DNA from 4 places in the Sporacetigenium sp. TC11 genome. Region 4 is predicted to be linked to each of the others. Evidence: riboswitches for the same ligand, from Rfam matches in the RefSeq annotation. Region 4 holds a riboswitch; each other region holds the start of a gene.
What was found. A riboswitch is a leader RNA that binds a small molecule or an ion and turns the genes downstream of it on or off. The one in region 4 is predicted to bind thiamine pyrophosphate.

Region 1 (5,030 bases), on a different contig from region 4:
TGGAAGAGTATTTTTACCAGTTGGTAAGCCTTTTGGAATATTTAAGGGTAACATTTCTGGAAATTCTAGAAAATCAGCATAGTAAAAACGTAATGAATTAGCTAAGGCTAACTCATTACGTTTTTTTATTTTAATAATAATAATACATTCTATTTTGTTGCGTAGGAGGTATTGTTCCTTGAGTAATAACTCCACAAGCAAGTCTTTTGCCAGCATTTCCTGCAGGTTGACTCTTGTTATCATCTGGACTTTGATGTATTATAACAGCTTTTCCTATTACATCTTGAACCCTAAACTTATTAGTGAAGAAACACATCATGGCAACTCCATTGTTTGAAAATAAAGTAGGGAAGTCCCCTGCATGGTTTCCGTGAGGTTGATTATTTGGATTCCAGTGGCCCCCGGCATCCATAAAAGGGTCATTAGGATCTCCTATTTCACAAGTTCCATTTTCGTGAATATGAAAACCATGTGGTCCTATAGGAAGGTTACCATTTTCGCCAGGTTTATATTCTGGCAAACCAGTTACCGAAACACATACCTGAACCCCTCCTTGTATATCTATAAAATATACATTACCTTTTAGATTTGGAGCCAAAGACCCCCCATTTAAAAGAGCATAAGCAAACATAATTAATACACATCCTTTTATAAATAGTTACTCATAATAATAATATGCTTGTCATGATTATTGTGTTACTCAAAATAGGACAAATATAAATAAGGGGTGAATTATGGATAAGAGGAAAGTAATTATAGATTGTGATCCAGGCATTGATGATGTACTTGCAATTATTCTTGCGCTAAAAGCTGAAGAAATTGATGTAAAAGGAATAACGATTGTTTCTGGGAATGTACATGGAAAAAAGGGGGCATTAAATGCTCTTAAAGTTTTAAAAAATATGGATAGACTCGATGTGCCTGTATATTTAGGAGAGACTGATCCTCTTGAAAGAGAGTTAGTTGTAGCAGAGGATACCCATGGAGAAGATGGATTAGGGGAATATTATTATGAAGAATTAGAAGATATAAAGTATAAAACTGGTGCTGTTGACTTTATTATTGATACTATAAATAAAGAAAAAGATATTATTATTGTAGCCATAGGGCCTCTTACTAATATTGCTAAAGCTATGAAAGAAAATGAAGATGCTTTCTCTAAAATAAAAGAAATTGTACTTATGGGAGGATCATTTAAAAGTTTTGGAAATTGCTCTCCTGTAGCTGAGTTTAATTTTTGGGTTGATCCTCATAGTGCAAAGTATTTATTTAATAATTCAAAAGTTCCAATTACTATGGTTGGACTTGATGTAACAAGAGAGGTTGTACTTACTCCAAATTACATTGAAATGATAAGACAATTTAATAATGATCTCTCAAGATTTATAGTTGATATTACTAGATTTTATGTGGATTTCCATTGGAAACAAGAAAGAACTTTGGGATGTGTAATAAACGATCCTCTTGCAATAGCCTATGTTTTAGACAAAAGTTTATGTAGTGGAAAGGAATATTATTTAGATGTTATAACTGAAGGGCAAGCAATGGGAATGAGTATGGTAGATGAAGGGAATTTTCTAAGAAAAAGACCAAACTGTATGGTTCTTACAAAAGTAGATAGTAATAAGTTTTTTAAAATGTTTTTTAATAGACTTTTTCCACAGTATGAAGAAGATATAGATATAGTTTTGAATAATAAAAAATACGGGTATTAAAATAAAAAAGAAGGGAGCATAGTTAACCTATGCTCCCTTTGATTTAAGATGGATTATACAATCCTCTTGATTTCATTTCATTAAATAATGTTTCAGCGTGATTTTGCTCTTCTTGTTGTATATGTTGAAGTTGTTTTCTTATTTTAGCATCAACTGACTCTAAAACAGCATTGTTATAAGAACCTGAAACGTGCTTTTCCGTACTTAAAGCATCGCTTAGAAGTTGACCATCTGTAATTCCAAGACTAGTTTGTACGCTTGATAAATCTCCTTGAGGCTTGTTATAACTTTCAAATAGATTTTGAGTGTTTACACCGTTTGAAGATAATAGCTTTGTAAGTGTGTCTGCATGTTGTTGTTCTTTTTGTGCAAGATCTTTAAATACTTGCTTTAATTTTGGGCAAGAAGCCATTGCAGCATATTGCTCGTACTTTCTTATACATAAATATTCCGCATTTAAATTGTCTTCAATTAGAGTTTTTTCTTTATTAGTAAGTGCCATATTAAAAACCTCCTATGTAAAAGTTATTATATATAGTGTTTGCTTATTATGTTATAATTATCCTATAAAATTAAATAATCCATAACACAGGGGAGTTGGATAGGCCAACTGAGAGTAAGAACCTTAATTCTTTGACCCTAATAACCTGAACTGGGTAATGCCAGCGTAGGAAGTTGTTTGTTGATGAGTATTATTATATAATGTGCTAATTAAAACACAAATCCTATGGGTTTGTGTTTTTTTATTTAAAAATATTAAAGGGAGGATTAAGTAAATGAAAACAAAGAAAATAACTCTTTCAGCACTGTTTATAGCATTAGGTGTAGTAGGAAGTAATCTTATTTTTATACCTATAGGAGTAGCTAAGTGTTTTCCTGTGCAGCATACGATAAATGTATTAAGCGCTGTAATATTAGGTCCTTGGTATGGACTTGCAATAGCATTTTGCATTTCGTTATTGAGAAATGTATTGGGAACAGGGTCGCTTATGGCATTTCCGGGAAGCATGATTGGAGTCCTTTTAGCTGGAATGTTGTACATGAAAACTAAAAAGGTGAGTTTAGCTGTATTTGGAGAAATATTTGGAACAGGAATACTAGGCGGATTATTGGCGTTTCCAATAGCCAAATTTGTAATGGGTAAAGAAGTAGCTGCATTATTTTACGTAACTCCATTTTTAATAAGTACTATAGGTGGAAGTTTAATTGCTTATTTTTTAATTACATATTTTAAAATCACAAAAACTATTAATTTAAAAGAAGGAGCTAATTTGTAAGGTGGTTATTAAAAAATAGAATAATTATAAAATATCTTCTAATACTAATAGATACAAATAAGTATAAGGGAGATGTTACCATGGATAATAAAACAAAGATAATTAAGGTAAGAAAAAATCAACAGGGAGACATTACTGATGTTATGTTGCAAGATGGAAATGTCTATGCTATTGAAAGTGCTATAATGTTGGCTAAAGACCATCTTATAGAAGGTGTAAATGTAGGTAAGGCTAGAAATGGAAGAGAATATTTGAGAAGTAATCCTAATGGAGATAAAAATGACAATCTAGATAATATTCCAACATTTGAATAGTTATATTAATTATATAAAATTACCACATTTATTAAATGTGGTAATTTTTATTGTCTTTAATTGATATTTAGTAATATTATATTTGATGAACTCATAAAACAGGAGAATAGTTTAGGAGTTAGAATATTTTGTAAAGAGGAACTGGTATCTATAGTATTGAAAAATATATAGAATTAAATTACTATTAATGATAGATAAGATATTCATAAAAAATATATTAAGCATTTTAGCATAACATAAATTGGGAGGGGACAATGTTTAGCATAAATTATAAGACAACAGAGGATGAAGTTTGGCAAGGGAGAGTAGATAGTGAAAGCAACTTTGATGCATTTAGATGGCATCAATGGGTTAAAAATATTGACTTAAGAGATGAGCTAATCCCGTATAGTGGTAAATTAGGTTTTGCATTTATTGGATTTTGCAGTGATGAAGGAGTTATGAGAAACCAAGGGAGAGTAGGAGCTGCTAATGGTCCTTTAAGTATTAGAAAAGAATTAGTTAATCTACCTTGCTGGTTTACAAAAGACGTAAAAATTTTTGATGCAGGAAATATATTTTGTGAAAATTGCACTTTAGAAGAAAGCCAAGAGTTACTTTCAAAAGCCATAGAAAAGATTTTAAGCTTAAATCTCTTCCCTATTGTTTTAGGTGGAGGCCATGAAGTTGCCTTTGGACACTACAATGGATTATTGAATTATTTATCACAAACTAATGATAAACCAAGTATAGGTATAATAAACTTTGATGCTCATTTTGATCTTAGACCATATCCAAATGGTGGGACATCAGGAACTATGTTTAGACAAATAGCAGATATATGCAAATATAGAGATATAGATTACTCTTATCTTTGCGTTGGAATACAAAAACGTGGCAATACAGTTGAGTTATTTAAAACTGCAGATAAGCTTGGAGTTAAATATATATGGGCAAAAGATATTGCAGATAGCGGGCATTGGAATGTAATAGATAAGATAGATGACTTTATGAAATCAAAGGATCATATTTATATGACAATATGTACTGATGTATTTTCATCAGCTTTTGCGCCTGGTGTAAGTGCACCACAACCCTTAGGGTTAGATCCAGAAAGAGTATTAAAACTTATTAAATATATCTTAAAATCTAATAAAACAATAAGTTTTGACATAGCTGAAGTATCACCGAGATTTGATCAAGATAATACTACTGCAAATTTGGCTTCTACTTTAATTTTTTCTGTAGTTAATACAATAGCTAAAGTTCATAACTTAGATATTTAAAAATTCGCTACGCTCATAGTGCCAATGAGCAGGTCCCTTGCTAAAAAAGTCCTAGAATACATTGTATTCTAGGACTTTTTACAAGTTATAGAGAGATGAAACTCGGATTATATGATGTGTTCAATTTACATGAGTTTTTGTCACACTACACCCCTATTATGTATTATTTATATAGAATAGTCATAGTACATGTTTACATAACATTATATATTAATATACATCAATTATTAACAAATGGGGTGGTACTATGAGGTGTTTGCCGGGAATATTACTAGTTATATCTAGTTTAATTGCGTTGATTATAGCTAATAGTCCATTAGGATATTTTCATAACTATTTTTTTGATGAAATAAAAGTATTTAATAATTTTACTATAAAGATGATTGTCGATGATTTTTTAATGGCAATATTTTTCCTAGGGGTGTCTCTAGAAATAAAAAAAGAGCTATTATGTGGAAA
Region 2 (5,030 bases), on a different contig from region 4:
TTGATTTAATGAACTTCTAACTATTGCACCAACTGACTTAACTGGAATATCTTCCCCTTTAGCCAAAATAATTTGTTTTGGATAACTTATAGCTAAATCAGCTTGATTTGAAGCTACTAGTTTAATTCCATCTTCTGTACCTGATGGCGTAATTAAATTAACCTTTAACCCTGCTTCTTCAAAATAACCCTGATCTTGGGCAGCATATAAGAACGAATGAACCGCATTTGGATACCAATCTAGTAGAACATCTACTTCTTTTAAATTTTTTGTAGCTTTTGTTTCTTCCTTCTTAGAACATCCGCTTAAAACTAAGCTAAACATCATAACTATTACTAATAACATACTCACTCTTTTTGATTTCATGATTCTCCTCCTTAGTTTTTTTTCTATATTTTAATAAAATCCTTTCTAGTAAAAACCCTATTGAAAACAAAGTTAATCCTAAAAATGATAACACTAACACTCCTGCAAAAACTGAATCTGATTGTAACATTCCAGATGCTCTTTTTACATATATACCAAGTCCTTTTTCAGCTCCTAACCACTCTCCTATGGTAGCCCCTGCAACACTATATGTAGCAGCTATTTTTAAACTACTTAAGAAATTAGGCAGTACAGAATTCATATGTAATTTTAAAAATATCTGAAGTTTACTTCCTCCTAATGCTTTTAAAACATCTTCTAAATCTTTATCTACACTATTTAATCCATCTAGAGTACTTATAACTATAGGAAAGAAACAAAACAACACTACAACTGCCACCTTTGACCATATCGTATATCCAAACCACATAATCATAATAGGTGACAATGCTATCGTTGGAATTGTTTGAGAAAATATTATAATTGGGTATAATGTTTTTCCTACATTTTTCCAAAGATATATAGAAAGTGCACAAGATATACCTATAATTACTGATATACTAAGGCCTAATATTGCTTCACCTAAAGTTATTAATGAATGATTGTACAATAATTCTCTTTGGGTGAACAAAGCATCAGTGACTTTAGAAAACCTAGGCAAAATATACTTTGGTATATTAAAATATGGTATTAAAAACTCCCAAGCTAAGAAAATAAATATTAAAAATGTTATGGGGAATATATAATCCTTAAATTTCTTCATTATATCCTCCCCCCTTTACCATCTATCTCATCGAGAATATTTAAAATATCCCTTTTTAGCTCTATAAATTCACTAGAAAGTGTTGTTTCATAGTTTCTAGGTCTTCTAAAATTAACGTCTATAGACTTTAAATTTTTATATGGTATTTGTGTGCAAATTAGTATTCTATCAGATAAAAGCAATGCCTCATCAATATCGTGAGTTATCATAAATACTGTATTTTTTTGTTTTTGGCAAAGATCTAATAACCATGTTTGCATCTTTCTCCTAGTCAATGCATCTAAAGAAGAAAATGGCTCATCTAATAAAAGTATTGAAGGATTATTTACTATAGCCCTTAAAAAAGAAGCTCTTTGCCTCATACCCCCTGATAATTCATGAGGGTATGATTTTTCAGTACCTTTAAGTCCAAAGTCTTCAAAGTATGTAGCTGCTATTTTTCTAGATTCTTTTTTACTATGACCATTTAATTCAAGTCCAACAGCTGTATTGTCGAGGATATTTCTCCAAGGCATTAATGAATCATTTTGGGGCATATATCCTATAACATTTTTATTATATTCCTTTGCTATTTTGACAGTGCCTGTTTGTGGTTTTAGTAGCCCTAAAATCAACCTAAAAAGAGTACTTTTCCCTGTTCCACTAGGTGCAATTATTGTAATAAATTCATTTTTGTCTATGCTAAAGGATAAATCATCGATTATAAGTTTTCCTGAATCTTTATACCTAAATGATAAATTATTAATTTCTAGTGCTTTCATCTAAATAACCCAACTTTCTTTTTTATAACACCCATCCCAAAACATGTACTCATATTTTGAAGAAAGGACAAAGAGATTTTCTAATTTTTGAAGTTCTCTCTCTGGAAGACCTTCAGCAAGTCTGTCCATTAATTTTATACACCAATCATTTTCCTTATTGTATTCTTCATCTGCATAAGTAAGTATCCACTCTTTATAAAGAGGGTGCTCTAATGCCTTTTTATCTTTAGCTAAAGTATTACCAATAAACGCATAACTCCACATACAAGGAAGTAGTACTGCCACTAATTCTGCTAATGATCCTTGATTAGATATTTGAAGCATAAACTTAGTGTATGATAAGTTATTTGCATTTGGTTTTGTACCTTCAAGTTCTTCTTTAGTTACTCCAAACTTCTTTGCAAATTCAATATGTGAATCCATTTCAATATTTACTATAGCATTTGCACATCTAGAAAAAGCTTTCATATCTTCTAAATTATCTGCTTTAACCATTCCTAATGCGAAAATTTTTATGTAATCTATTAAATAAACATAGTCTTGTTTAACGTAAAAACAAAACTTTTCTTCTTCCAAAGTGCCTTGACTGAGTTCTTTAAGGAAAGGATGCTCTAGGTAAGCTTCCCAAATTGGTTTAGCTTTTGATAATAATCTTTGTGAAAATTGCATAAAAAAACTCCTTTCAAACAGTATTTAACATACCATCGAAAGGAGTTGATAATTCAATAATTATAAATCTATATAAACTAGATTTAACTTATGTATTATACTACAACTTCCCTTCGCTGGCATTATCCAGTGCAGGTTCAAAGGGTCTGAATAAAATTCATCTCAGCCATAACGGCTCCCCTAGTACATATCTAAATTTTATACTTTAAATAAAATAATGTCAATGATTAGTAGAATTCTGTCGATATATTATTTGTATAAAAATCAAAATATTTAGTTGACATTTATCATAGTATGCTTTAATATAATCTAAAATAATGCTAATAACAAATCAATACCCGATTGAAGCTTTATAGAAGAGTTGTCAAATTTGACACACCGAAGGAATAACACTCTCAGGTACTTTTATAAAAGTAGGACTGTAAAGCTTAGGGAACTCTGGAGAGACCCATTATGGGCGCCGAAGGGGCAAGGCAATTTAGCTCAATCTCTCAGGCAAAAGGACAGGGATCACATACTATATACTTAGTACTTTTTTGAGTACCTTTTTATAGTTGTCATTTATCCAGAGCTGAATCTATATTAGATTTAGCTCTTTTTAATTCTCCTGTCAATTAATTCATTTTTCTCTGTTGATTTATTAAAGCAAATAATTTTAAGGAGTGTATTTTTATGAATTTAATTGATGTTTTAAACCAAATGGACACTTTCATATGGGGTCCACCTTTACTTTTACTATTAGTAGGTACTGGTATCTTATTTTCTTTTAAGCTTGGATTTTTGCAAATTACTAAACTCCCTACTGCTCTAAGGTTGATTTTTAAAGCTGAAAACAATGGTAGTGGTGATATTTCTAGCTTTGGTGCTTTATGTACAGCTCTTGCTGCTACTGTTGGTACAGGAAATATAGTTGGTGTTGCTACTGCTATAAAAGTGGGAGGTCCTGGCGCATTATTTTGGATGTGGGTTGCTGCATTCTTTGGTATGGCTACTAAATATGCTGAAGGTGTTCTTGCTATAAAGTATAGAACTAAAGATGAAAACGGGCAAATATCTGGTGGACCAATGTATTACATAGTAAACGGTATGGGTAATAAATACAAACCTCTTGCAATTTTCTTTGCTATAAGTGGTGTGTTAGTTGCACTTTTAGGTATTGGTACTTTTACTCAAGTTAATTCTATAACTGATGCCATTAACGGAAGTTTTGGAATTGACCCTAGAATGACTGGAATTGCCTTGGCTTTAATTGTTGCTTTAATTATATTTGGAGGACTTAAAAATATATCTAATGTTTCAACTGCGTTAGTTCCTTTTATGTCAGTTCTTTATATATTAATATGTTTATTAATTCTAGCAAGTTCATTTGATAAAATACCATCTGCTTTTATGTTGATAATCAAAAGTGCTTTTACTCCGGTTTCTGCATTTGGTGGATTTATGGGAGCTAGTGTTTCTATGGCTATTAGAAATGGTATTGCTCGTGGTGTATTTTCTAATGAATCAGGACTTGGTAGTGCACCTATTGCTGCAGCTGCTGCTAAAACTGAGTGGCCTGCTGAACAAGGTCTTATTTCTATGACTGGTACTTTTATAGATACTTTAATTATTTGTTCTCTTACTGGTTTTTCACTTATATTGTCCGGTGTTTGGCAAGGAGATTTAAATGGTGCTATTATGACTCAAAGTGCTTTTGAAAGTGTACTTCCTGGTATCGGACCTTTATTTTTAACAATTAGTTTAACCTTATTTGCTTTTACTACCATACTAGGGTGGAGTTATTATGGTGAAAGATGTTTTGAGTTTTTATTTGGTACTAAAGGCATAAATGGTTATAGAGTTGTCTTTGTTTTTATGGTACTTCTTGGATCATTTTTAAAGTTAGAAGTAGTTTGGATAATTGCCGATATTGTAAATGGTCTTATGGCTATTCCTAACTTAATTGCTCTACTTTACCTTATGCCTGTGGTTGTTTATGAAACTAAGATTTATATGGATCATTTAAAATCTAATAAATAAAATCATTTGTATTTTAATTCTCATCAATAAAATACAAAATAAGTATTGCAAATATAACTAAATATAAACTTAATAGTTAAAAAATAACTAGACTTTTTATATATGGATATAGACAAAATAATATTGACTTTAAAATAATAAATAAGGAGTGATACTATGTTTAAAATGACAAATTTAAAATCTGATGAGTTAAAAGCAGTACAAGAATTAGAACAACAGTTAAAAAGTAGATTAGGTGAAGATATTGCATTAATCGCTTGGAAAGACGAAGATAAAGATAAAACTAAAGATACTCATAAAGAATCTCATATGTAAAAGATGTAAATTAAAATTGTGATTTTTAGTTATTTTATAAAAGTGGTGAGACTCAAATCTCACCACTTTGTATTTTATTTATATACCTTTAAACTTAGAGAGTTGATTCTAATTCTAACTTTTCTTTATCAAAAGTG
Region 3 (5,030 bases), on a different contig from region 4:
AGTTCTTCTATTTGAGAAGCATCTGTAGCATCATTTATAGAACCAGGTCTACAAGCATCTCCTAAACTTAAAGTAACATCGTATTTTTCGCATATGTCTAAAACTTTATCAAAATGTTCATAGAATGGATTTTCTTTATTATTTAATTCCATCCAAGCAAATAATAAAGAACCTCCTCTAGAAACTATGTGATTAAGTCTTCTATTTCTTTTTACAACTTCACATGTATGTCTGTTTAATCCTGCATGTATAGTTACAAAATCAACGCCATCTTTAGCATGTTTTTCTACAACACTTAAGAATTCTTCTTCAGTTATATCTTTAAGCTCTTTGTCAAGAAGGCCTACTGCATCGTACATAGGCACTGTTCCTATCATAGCAGGAGATATTTCTATAAGTCTTTGTCTGAATTCTTCAGTTTTTCCAAATGAACTTAAATCCATTATAGCTTCAGCTTTAAGTTCTATAGCTTTTTTAACTTTATCAATCTCAGTTTCTACATTAGGACAATCTCTAGATATACCTAAATTTACATTTATTTTAGTCCTAAGACCTTGTCCTATACCTTCTGGATCTAATGACTTATGATTTTTATTACATGGTATAGCTATTTTACCTTGTGAAACAAGATCCATAAGTAAGTTAACATCCATATTTTCTTTTTGTGAAACTACATGCATTGCATGTGTTATAATACCTTTTCTAGCTGCATCCATTTGAGTAGTGTAATTCATACAAATCTCTCCCTTTAAATAAATTGCCAATCTTTAAAGATTGGTTGATATCCTCTTTGTTTTATAGAATCCTTTACTTCTAGTACACTTCTTTTATCACATATTTCAAATTGACCTTGACCTTTATCTTCTTGTGAATGTCCTCCAACTTCCGTACAAACTCCGGCAGACATCTTTGTAATACCTAAAGGTATTAAATTATCCCTAAAATCAGAGCTTTCTCTAGTAGATATATTTATTCCGCATCTAGGCATAAAAATTCTATATGCAAGTATTGCCTGAACTATATCTGTATCAGTTGCTTCTTTTATATCTATAGGACTTCCTATGTAAGGTCTAATTCTAGGAAGAGAAAAGCTAACTTCAACATCCAAGTATTTATCTTGAATGTATTTACCGTGAAGTCCTGTAAAGAAAGTATCTATTCTAAAATCATTAAGCCCAAGTAAAGAACCTAGATTTATAGATCTGATATTTGCCATACAAGCTCTTTCAGGAGCATCTAATCTATTTCTGTAATTTTTTTTAGGACCTGCAATATGAACGTTATCGTATATATTCTCATTATAAGTTTCTTGATATATAGTAAGAGAATCTACTCCTATATCTATAAGTTCTTTATATTCTTCATAAGATAGAGGATATATTTCAATAGCTATAGAATCAAAGTAATTTTTTAATAAGGATATACAATCTTTTATGTAAACAAATGAGGTTTTTGACTTTGATTCTCCTGACAAAACTAAAATATGCTTTAGACCCGTTTCACTTATATATTTTGCTTCTTGTTCAAGTTCATCTAAGGATAGTTGTTTTCTAGCTATATTGTTCTCTATGTTATAACTGCAATAAGAGCATTTATTATCACAGTAATTTGCTACATAAAGTGGAGTATATAAAAGTATAGTTTTTCCATGATGTTGAACTGAAATTTTGTGAGCTTTTTGAGCCATTTCTTCAATATGATTTTTAGCTTTAGGAGATAAAAGAGCTAAAAAATCCATAGTGTCTAGTTTTTCTTTGTTTAGTATGCTTTTTATGTTATAGTCATTTATAGTTTCAAAATAAGCATTGAAGTCCAAGTCTTTATAATTTGAATATGCGTCATAAAAACTCATAATTATTCTCCTCCATTTAAAAAACCAGTTAGTGGAGAAGAGGCCTGTGCATATTGTTTTACTTCACCAAGCTTAGCTAAATAACCATTTCTGCCAGCTATTACAGCATGTTTAAATGCATTTGCCATAAGAATAGGATTTGGTGATGAAGCTATTGCAGTATTAACTAATACAGCAGCAGCTCCCATTTCCATGGCCTTTGCTGCTTGTGAAGGTTTTCCTATTCCTGCATCAACAACAATAGGAATTTTTATTTCATCTATTAATATTTGAATCATTTCTTCTGTTCTAATACCTTTATTAGTCCCTATAGGTGATCCAAGAGGCATAACAGCAGCAGCTCCGGCATCTACCATCCTTTTTGCATCCATAAGATCTGGATTCATATAAGGAAGAACTATAAATCCTTCTTTAGCTAATATTTCTATAGCTTTTATAGTTTCATAGTTATCAGGAAGTAGGTATTTATTATCTGATATAACTTCTATCTTTATCCAGTTTCCACAGCCACAAGCCCTAGCGAGTCTAGCTATTCTAACTGCTTCTTCTGCATTTCTAGCTCCAGATGTATTAGGAAGAAGTATACGGTCTTTAGGTATGTAATTTAATATATTTTCTTCACTAGAATTTAAATCAACTCTTCTAAGTGCAACAGTTATAACCTGTGAATCGGATGCATCTAAAACGTCTGGAATTATACCGTTAGAATAATATTTTCCTGTACCTACAAATAATCTGCTATTTAAAGATATTCCACCAATTTTTAACTTATCCATATTAATCCCCCTTAAACATCTTCTCCAAGTATAAGCCTTAAAACCATGTTTGCTTGATGATGAGCTGCTATACCAACTCTAGGAGCTAAAGGCATTACATCTTCACCTACTTCAGACAAACCATCCCCAACTAAATAAAATCTATCATTTATCTTTTTAGTTATTATAGAGTTAGATGAGTAATAACCGCCAATACCTGAACATGCTACTATTTTTTTATCCATATTACTAAGTACAGTATTTACTATAATAGCCTTGTATTTTGGATTATCAAAGGCTTCAACTACTATATCTACATCCTTAAATATATTACATATATTACTTTCATCTAGCAAAACATCTATAGGTTCTACATTTATATCTGGATTTGCTCTTAATATATTCTCTTTTAACGCATATACTTTTTTTACACCAAGTTGGTCTGTGAAATAATACTGTCTATTTAAATTTGATTTATTTACAACATCAAAATCAGCAACAATAAGATTTCCTACTCCTATTCTAGCTAATGCTATAGCTATATTTGAACCAAGACCTCCAGCACCAGCTATGCCAATTTTGGCATTTTTTAGTTTTTGTATATCCAATTTTATCCACCTCCAACAAAGCTTATAATTTCTATGCGATCAGAATCATTCAAAATTGTATCACTAAAATTTTCTTTATAAACTATATTTAAATTAACTTCAGCTACTACTAAATCTGAATTTAGATTTAGCTTTTTAAGTAAGTCAGAGATTGTAATATTACCTTCAAAAGAATAAACTTTCCCATTTACTATCATAAGGCACCTCCTTTTTGTAAAATAAAAAAGCACAAACCCATAAGGATTTGTGCTAAATATGTACAAGATGACATATTAATACTATACACTTTCCTACGCTGGCATTATCCAGATCAGGTTAAGGGTCAAAGACTTTAACGGGTCTTTATCTCAGCTGGCCTTATCCAGCACCCCTAGCGAATAACTATTATATTTGTTTTTGATGTTAACATATAATAAATAGTTAATCAACATATTTTTAAGAAAATAAAAAAATAATTGTAGACATATGTCAGAATTAGTATACCGATACTTATTTGTTAATTAGAAAATTTTGGTATAATAGATATATACATATACTTAAGAAGGATGTGCTTAAATTGAGTAAGTTAAGGGGTAGTGAATTTAAAATAACAGTTGCCGCTATACTAGGAACGATATTTGTCACTCTAGGGTTTACATTAAGTCAAGGGGAGACTAGGGTAGACGATTTATTTAAGAAAAATAGTGGACAAGTTGTAAACTCACAGCAATTTGAAGTAATATCAGAGCAAGATTACAAGATTATTTCCGAAAATATAATTGAAGAAAATGGACAAAAGAAGTCAGTTTACAATATATTTATGAAAGATGAAATAAGACCTGACCAAGCAAACTATTTATCTGAAAATCTATATAAAAAATCCATTACAAAAGATAAAAATATAAAACAAGCACAAATATACATATTTAAAAATCAAAATGATGCAAAAATTTATTCTGGAGATATTTCTAAAATAAGTCAAGGTATAATATATACTAAAGACATTGATAAAAGCTATATAACTTTAAAAAAATACAACTTAATAACTAAAAAGCTAGAAAATTCTATACCAAAGGAATTTGAAATAAAAAGAATAAAACAAGAAAATGATTTTGCACAAATAGATATGAAAATGCCTGATACATTAGAAGATAGAGAAGCATTGTATCAAATAGAATTTTTAATAAAAAAGATAGATCAATTAAATCCTGACAAAAATCTAGATAAGGTAATAGCAATTGCGAAACCTATGGAAGGTGAAGATACAGCTTGGGAATATAATAGTGAGCACAAAGACGTAATAGTTTTCTCGGAAACTTCTATAATATATTAATCTGTACAAAGGAGAAATATTATGAAAAGAAAAATTATTACTCTGGGGGTAGCTACTTTAGTATCATCAATGGTCCTTGGGAATAGTTCATATTCCCAGAGTGTAGAATTATTTACTAAAGATAATGAAAAATACATGCCTGTAAAGCTATTTGTAAAAAAATTAGGCGGGGAATACAAAGAAATGGAAGATGGCTATATATTTAATGTAAATGGAAAAAATATAGCAGTTAAGGAGTATGCATCATTTGCAAAAATAGATGACCATTATGAACCACTCAAAGTAACTAATGTAGATGGGTGGAATGTTCCTACAGATACAGAATCCATATATCAGGAAAATGAAGTATATATACCAGTAATGTTTTTACAATCATTTCAAGTAGCTGATTACAGAATAAGTGGAAATGATTTAATAGTTGAAAAAGAAAAAGTGGTAGTTAAGGCACCTGTAAAAAAGAAAAATAAGCCAAAATCAACGCCAGTTTATTCACCTAAGCCACC
Region 4 (5,030 bases):
AATTTTATGTTTTGTTGTTTTCTATATTTGTATTATATGCATCTAGAAATTAAATGTCAACAAAATTTTGAAAAAAATTAATTATAATTAAATTCAAATTATAATTATTAAGTTATTTGTTATTTTTAATATATTATAGATTTTGAGATTTTATGAAGACTTTTTGTAAATAATATAAATAAAAATTAAAAGGGGATATATATGAAAATAGGATTAGCATTGGCAGGTGGAGGAGCAAAAGGGGCATTCCATATAGGAGTATGGAGGGCTTTATACGATTTAGGATTAGACAAAAAAATATGCGCAGTATCTGGAACATCAATAGGGGCAATAACAGCAGCTTTTTTTGTAGATGGAAATCTTCATAGAACAAAAGAAGTTTGGAAATCTATATCCTTTGAACATATAGGATATGTAGATATAATAAAGATCCTAAATAAAAAAATGGTACCCAAAAGAGAAAACACTATAAAATTCATAAGAGAAAATATAAATTTACTCAACATATCAAAATCAGACATAGATTTTTTTGTAGGTTGTACAGATGTAGAACATAACAAAGCAAAGTATTTTAAAATAAATAAAAGCAACCGAAGCCCAGAAAATATAATAGACATATTATTAGCTTCTTCTGCTATACCTGAGGTTTTTGAAGAGGTAGTAATAGATTGCAAAAAATATTGCGATGGATATAAAACTGATAATCTAACTCTAAAACCCCTTTGTGAAATAGGGTGTGATTTAATAATATCTGTAAGTCTAAATAATGAACCTACAAAAGGTGAGGCAAGATACATAAAAAACTTAAAAAGTAAATATCCAAATGTACAAATAATAACTTTAAGGCCAAAACACAATTTAGATGGAGAAAATAAAATAAACCTTCCTATACCAATATCTATACCATGTGTCCCTGGAGAATACGACTTTACATCAAATGGGGCTATATGGAGACTAAATCACGGATATGTAGATACAATAAGAGAATTAAAGGATTATCTTCCGAGCTTAATAAAAGATGAAAATAAAACTAAGATAACTATTAATTTGCCTATAATCAATACAAAAAACAAAGTAGAAATTATGGTCGGAGATTATATGAAATTTGGAAGATACAATTATGAAGATATAGTATGGCAAGTAATTAACAAAGAAGATGATAGACTATTTTTATTGTCTACAAATATTGTAGAATATAAGGAATTCGGAGGTTATGCAAATTGGAAAAATAGTTCAATTAGGGAGTTTTTAAATAATGAATATATATTTTTGAAAGATTTTACTGATTTAGAAAAAAGCCTAATAATACCTGTAGATAATGAATATTTATATGAAAATTCACCTTATGAACCTGATATAAATGGGTGTTTAAAAGGATATGATGAGACGATGAAAAGAGTTTCGAAAAATGATAAGGTATTTATACTTTCCATGAAAGAAGTTGTAGAATTTCTAAAAAAACAAAATTTAGCTTATACTATACATGGGAAATCTTATTGGCTTAGAGATTTTTCTTACGAAAAGATGCCAACATATGATAAGATAAAGTCAGAAAGTTACAAAAAACAAAGAGTAGTAAAAGATAATGCAACAATAAGTAGAAAAGACTATCATGAAATAGACGGTATAAGACCTGCTATTTACATAAAAAAAATTGAAAAATGTATAGGAAAGGGAAGTATATACGATCCTTACATATTATAAAAAATATAAGGTGGTTTTATGTATATAGATGCACACAATCATTTAGATTTTTATGAAAATAAAATTACAGAAGCCATAGATTGTATAAATAAAAACAATATACTAACTTTAGCTTGTTCAATGGATATAAAAAGTTATATAGAAAACAAGGAAATATCTAAGAAAAGTAATTTAATAATACCAACTTTTGGAATACATCCAAACAATGCAAATAACTACGGTGACTGTTTAGAAAAATTAGATGAGTATATAATAGAAACACCGATTATAGGAGAAATAGGCCTTGATTTTCACTGGATTGAAGATAAAAGTACTTATTCAAATCAAATAAAGGTGTTTGAGTATTTTTTGAAAAAGGCAAAACAATACGATAAGGTTATAAATGTACATACAAAAGGTTCAGAAGAAGAAATTGTGAATTTACTAAGAAAATACGATGTAGGAAATAATGCTATAATTCACTGGTATAGTGGTAATATAAATATTTTAAATATGCTTATAGACATGGGATGTTATTTTACTGTAAGCGTAGATATCCCATATTGTAAATTAACTCAAGAAATAGTTAAATATATACCTATACATAAGTTACTTGCAGAAACAGATGGCCCTACAGCCTTGGAGTGGGTTAATGGACAATATGCAATGCCAAGCTATATAAAAAATGTGTATTATGATATATCTAGAGTTAAAAAAATAGATGAAAATGAATTAAAAGCACAAATTAAAAATAATTTTGTAAAATTAGTCAAAAACTTACAAATAACGTCTTTATTATAATAAACACTTAATATATAATAAAACTTAGAAATCATTTTACAAACAAAAGTATATCGGGGGAGTCGGTAAACCGTCTGAGAGGAGATTGAAAATCTCGACCCTTGAACCTGAATTGGGTAATGCCAACGGAGGGAGATGAAAATTTGCTAAATTAAGTAGGTTTAAGTCTTATCCAAAGTCGGATAGGACTTTTTGTATTACAAATAATAAAGAAGAGGTGGCTTAAATGGTAGTAGCAGATATAACAGTTTTCCCACTAATACCAGCTATTAGTGAAGATGAGGTATATAAAGTAGTAGATGCAGCAATTGAATATATTAAAAATAGTGGTCTACAATATGAAATAGGAGCAATGAGCACTACAATACAAGGTGAATTTGATGAGGTATTTGATTTAATAAAAAAGGTTCACAAAATACCTTTTGATTTAGGAATAGAAAGGGTTATAACAACTGCTAGAATAGACGAAAAAGTTGGTGGTCTTACAATAAATGAAAAACTTAAAAATCATAGATAAAACTAAAGAAAACATACTTCCTGTAATTTTTATATTAACTATTATTATTATTTGGCAATTTGTTGTAGAGTTTAAAAATATTCCACAGTATTTAATCCCTACCCCTTTGGACATAATAGAAGTTTTTAAAGAAGATTTTGATACTCTAAAGGATCATACCTTAGTAACTATTTATGAAGGTGTTGTTGGATTTATACTTGCTGTAATATTTGCATTTTTACTTGGAATAATTATGGATTTTTTTACAATAGTTAAAAGATGTCTATATCCAATACTTGTAATATCTCAAACTGTACCAACAATTACAATAGCTCCACTACTTATAATATGGTTTGGATTTGGGTTATTACCTAAGGTAATAGTAGTTATGATAACTTGTTTTTTTCCTATAGTTATAAATTTTGCAGATGGACTAGAAAAAATAGACAAAGACTACATAAATTTATTCAAAACTATGAAAGCTAATAGATGGCAAATTTTTTCACATCTTAAACTTCCAATGGCTATGAATAGTTTCTTCTCTGGAATTAAAATATCTGTAACATATATGATTATGGCTGCAACTATTGGAGAATGGTTAGGAGGAGATAAGGGATTAGGAGTTTATATGTTAAGGGCAAAAAGCGCTTATGCCCTAGATAAGGTATTTGCATCAACTATTATAGTTGTATTTATTAGTATAATATTTGTTCTAATAGCAGAAGTTCTCAAAAAAATATTCGTATACTGGAATGAGGAGTGATTATATGTTTAAGAAAAGATTAATATCGATATTAGCAAGTACAATTTTAACTGCATCTCTTTTATCTGGATGTGCAGGTCAAGATAAAAAAGAAGATAATAAAGAAACTTCTAAGTTACAAAAGGTTAAGGTGGTATTGGACTGGACTCCAAATACTAATCATACAGGATTATATGTTGCATTAGAGGAAGGATACTATAAAGAAGAAGGCTTGGATGTTGAAATAGTACAACCTGCAGAAAGTACTGCACCTGTACTTGTAGCTACTAATAAGGCTGACTTTGCTATAAGTTATCAAGAGGAAGTTACATATGCAAAAACTTCAGAAGACCCACTACCTATAAAAGCTATAGCAACTGTGATTCAACATAATACTTCAGGATTCGCTTCTCCTAAAGATAAAAATATTGTTTCTCCAAAGGATTTTGAAGGAAAATCGTATGGAGGATGGGGATCTCCTTCTGAAGAAGCAGTTTTAAAAGCTGTTATGGAAAAATCAGGAGCAGACTATTCTAAACTAAAGCTTGTAAATATGGGTAATGATGATTTCTTTACTGCAACAAAAAAACATATAGATATGGCTTGGATATTTGAAGGTTGGACAGGAATAGAAGCTAGATTAAAGGGTGAAGAAATAAACTATATACCAGTTAAAGATTTAGATCCAGCACTTGATTATTATACTCCTGTAATAGTTTCTAGTGAAGATAACATAGATAATGATCCAGAAATGGTTAAGAAGTTCTTAAATGCTACATCTAAAGGATATAATTATGCTATTAAAAATCCAGAAGAAAGTGCTAAAATACTACTTAAACATGCTCCAGAATTAGATGAAAACCTTGTAATTGAAAGTCAAAAGTTCTTAGCTGATAAATATACAGATGATGCAGCAAGATGGGGCGAAATGAAAGATAGTGTATGGAATAATTACACAAAATTCCTTTTAGATAACAAGTTAATTGAGAAGGACATGAAAGCAAGTGAGGCATATACTAATGAATTCTTGCCAGAAAAGTAATATCAAGCTAGAACTTAAAGATATAAAAAAGTCCTTTGATAATACAAAGATACTAGATAAAATTACAATTGAAGTAAAAGAAGGAGAACTTGTATCTATATTAGGTCCAAGTGGAAGTGGTAAAAGTACTATATTTAATATTATAACTGGGATAACAAAAGAAGACAGTGGAGAAGTAAATGTAAACGGAGAGATAAGTTATATGCATCAAAAAGATTTGCTTCTTCCGTGGAAAGATATTTTAGACAACGTATCTCTTCCCTTGG

Region 1: another riboswitch for thiamine pyrophosphate. It lies ahead of thiW (energy coupling factor transporter S component ThiW); the one in region 4 lies ahead of ACUSRV_RS13845 (MTH1187 family thiamine-binding protein).
Region 2: another riboswitch for thiamine pyrophosphate. It lies ahead of tenA (thiaminase II); the one in region 4 lies ahead of ACUSRV_RS13845 (MTH1187 family thiamine-binding protein).
Region 3: another riboswitch for thiamine pyrophosphate. It lies ahead of thiS (sulfur carrier protein ThiS); the one in region 4 lies ahead of ACUSRV_RS13845 (MTH1187 family thiamine-binding protein).

What each region holds. Positions count from the first base shown of each region.
Region 1 is NZ_JBYVNY010000001.1:59,010-64,039, reverse strand. It holds gene ACUSRV_RS00320 (acetate uptake transporter) at 1-82, shown strand, start outside; gene ACUSRV_RS00315 (superoxide dismutase family protein) at 131-631, opposite strand; gene ACUSRV_RS00310 (nucleoside hydrolase) at 735-1,715, shown strand; gene ACUSRV_RS00305 (spore coat protein) at 1,759-2,217, opposite strand; TPP riboswitch at 2,296-2,407, shown strand; gene thiW (energy coupling factor transporter S component ThiW) at 2,492-2,992, shown strand; gene ACUSRV_RS00295 (DUF3892 domain-containing protein) at 3,073-3,306, shown strand; gene hutG (formimidoylglutamase) at 3,561-4,571, shown strand; gene nhaA (Na+/H+ antiporter NhaA) at 4,819-5,030, shown strand, end outside.
Region 2 is NZ_JBYVNY010000008.1:45,724-50,753, forward strand. It holds gene ACUSRV_RS11970 (ABC transporter substrate-binding protein) at 1-366, opposite strand, end outside; gene ACUSRV_RS11975 (ABC transporter permease) at 317-1,129, opposite strand; gene ACUSRV_RS11980 (ABC transporter ATP-binding protein) at 1,129-1,890, opposite strand; gene tenA (thiaminase II) at 1,891-2,559, opposite strand; TPP riboswitch at 2,651-2,751, opposite strand; glycine riboswitch at 2,988-3,076, shown strand; gene ACUSRV_RS11990 (alanine/glycine:cation symporter family protein) at 3,232-4,578, shown strand; gene ACUSRV_RS11995 (hypothetical protein) at 4,735-4,893, shown strand; gene ACUSRV_RS12000 (winged helix-turn-helix transcriptional regulator) at 4,988-5,030, opposite strand, start outside.
Region 3 is NZ_JBYVNY010000001.1:600,216-605,245, reverse strand. It holds gene thiC (phosphomethylpyrimidine synthase ThiC) at 1-734, opposite strand, end outside; gene thiH (2-iminoacetate synthase ThiH) at 749-1,852, opposite strand; gene ACUSRV_RS02820 (thiazole synthase) at 1,855-2,628, opposite strand; gene thiF (sulfur carrier protein ThiS adenylyltransferase ThiF) at 2,640-3,215, opposite strand; gene thiS (sulfur carrier protein ThiS) at 3,218-3,412, opposite strand; TPP riboswitch at 3,486-3,597, opposite strand; gene ACUSRV_RS02805 (hypothetical protein) at 3,772-4,527, shown strand; gene ACUSRV_RS02800 (hypothetical protein) at 4,549-5,030, shown strand, end outside.
Region 4 is NZ_JBYVNY010000011.1:9,288-14,317, reverse strand. It holds gene ACUSRV_RS13855 (patatin-like phospholipase family protein) at 202-1,704, shown strand; gene ACUSRV_RS13850 (TatD family hydrolase) at 1,723-2,484, shown strand; TPP riboswitch at 2,530-2,635, shown strand; gene ACUSRV_RS13845 (MTH1187 family thiamine-binding protein) at 2,711-3,001, shown strand; gene ACUSRV_RS13840 (ABC transporter permease) at 2,976-3,743, shown strand; gene ACUSRV_RS13835 (ABC transporter substrate-binding protein) at 3,748-4,764, shown strand; gene ACUSRV_RS13830 (ABC transporter ATP-binding protein) at 4,742-5,030, shown strand, end outside.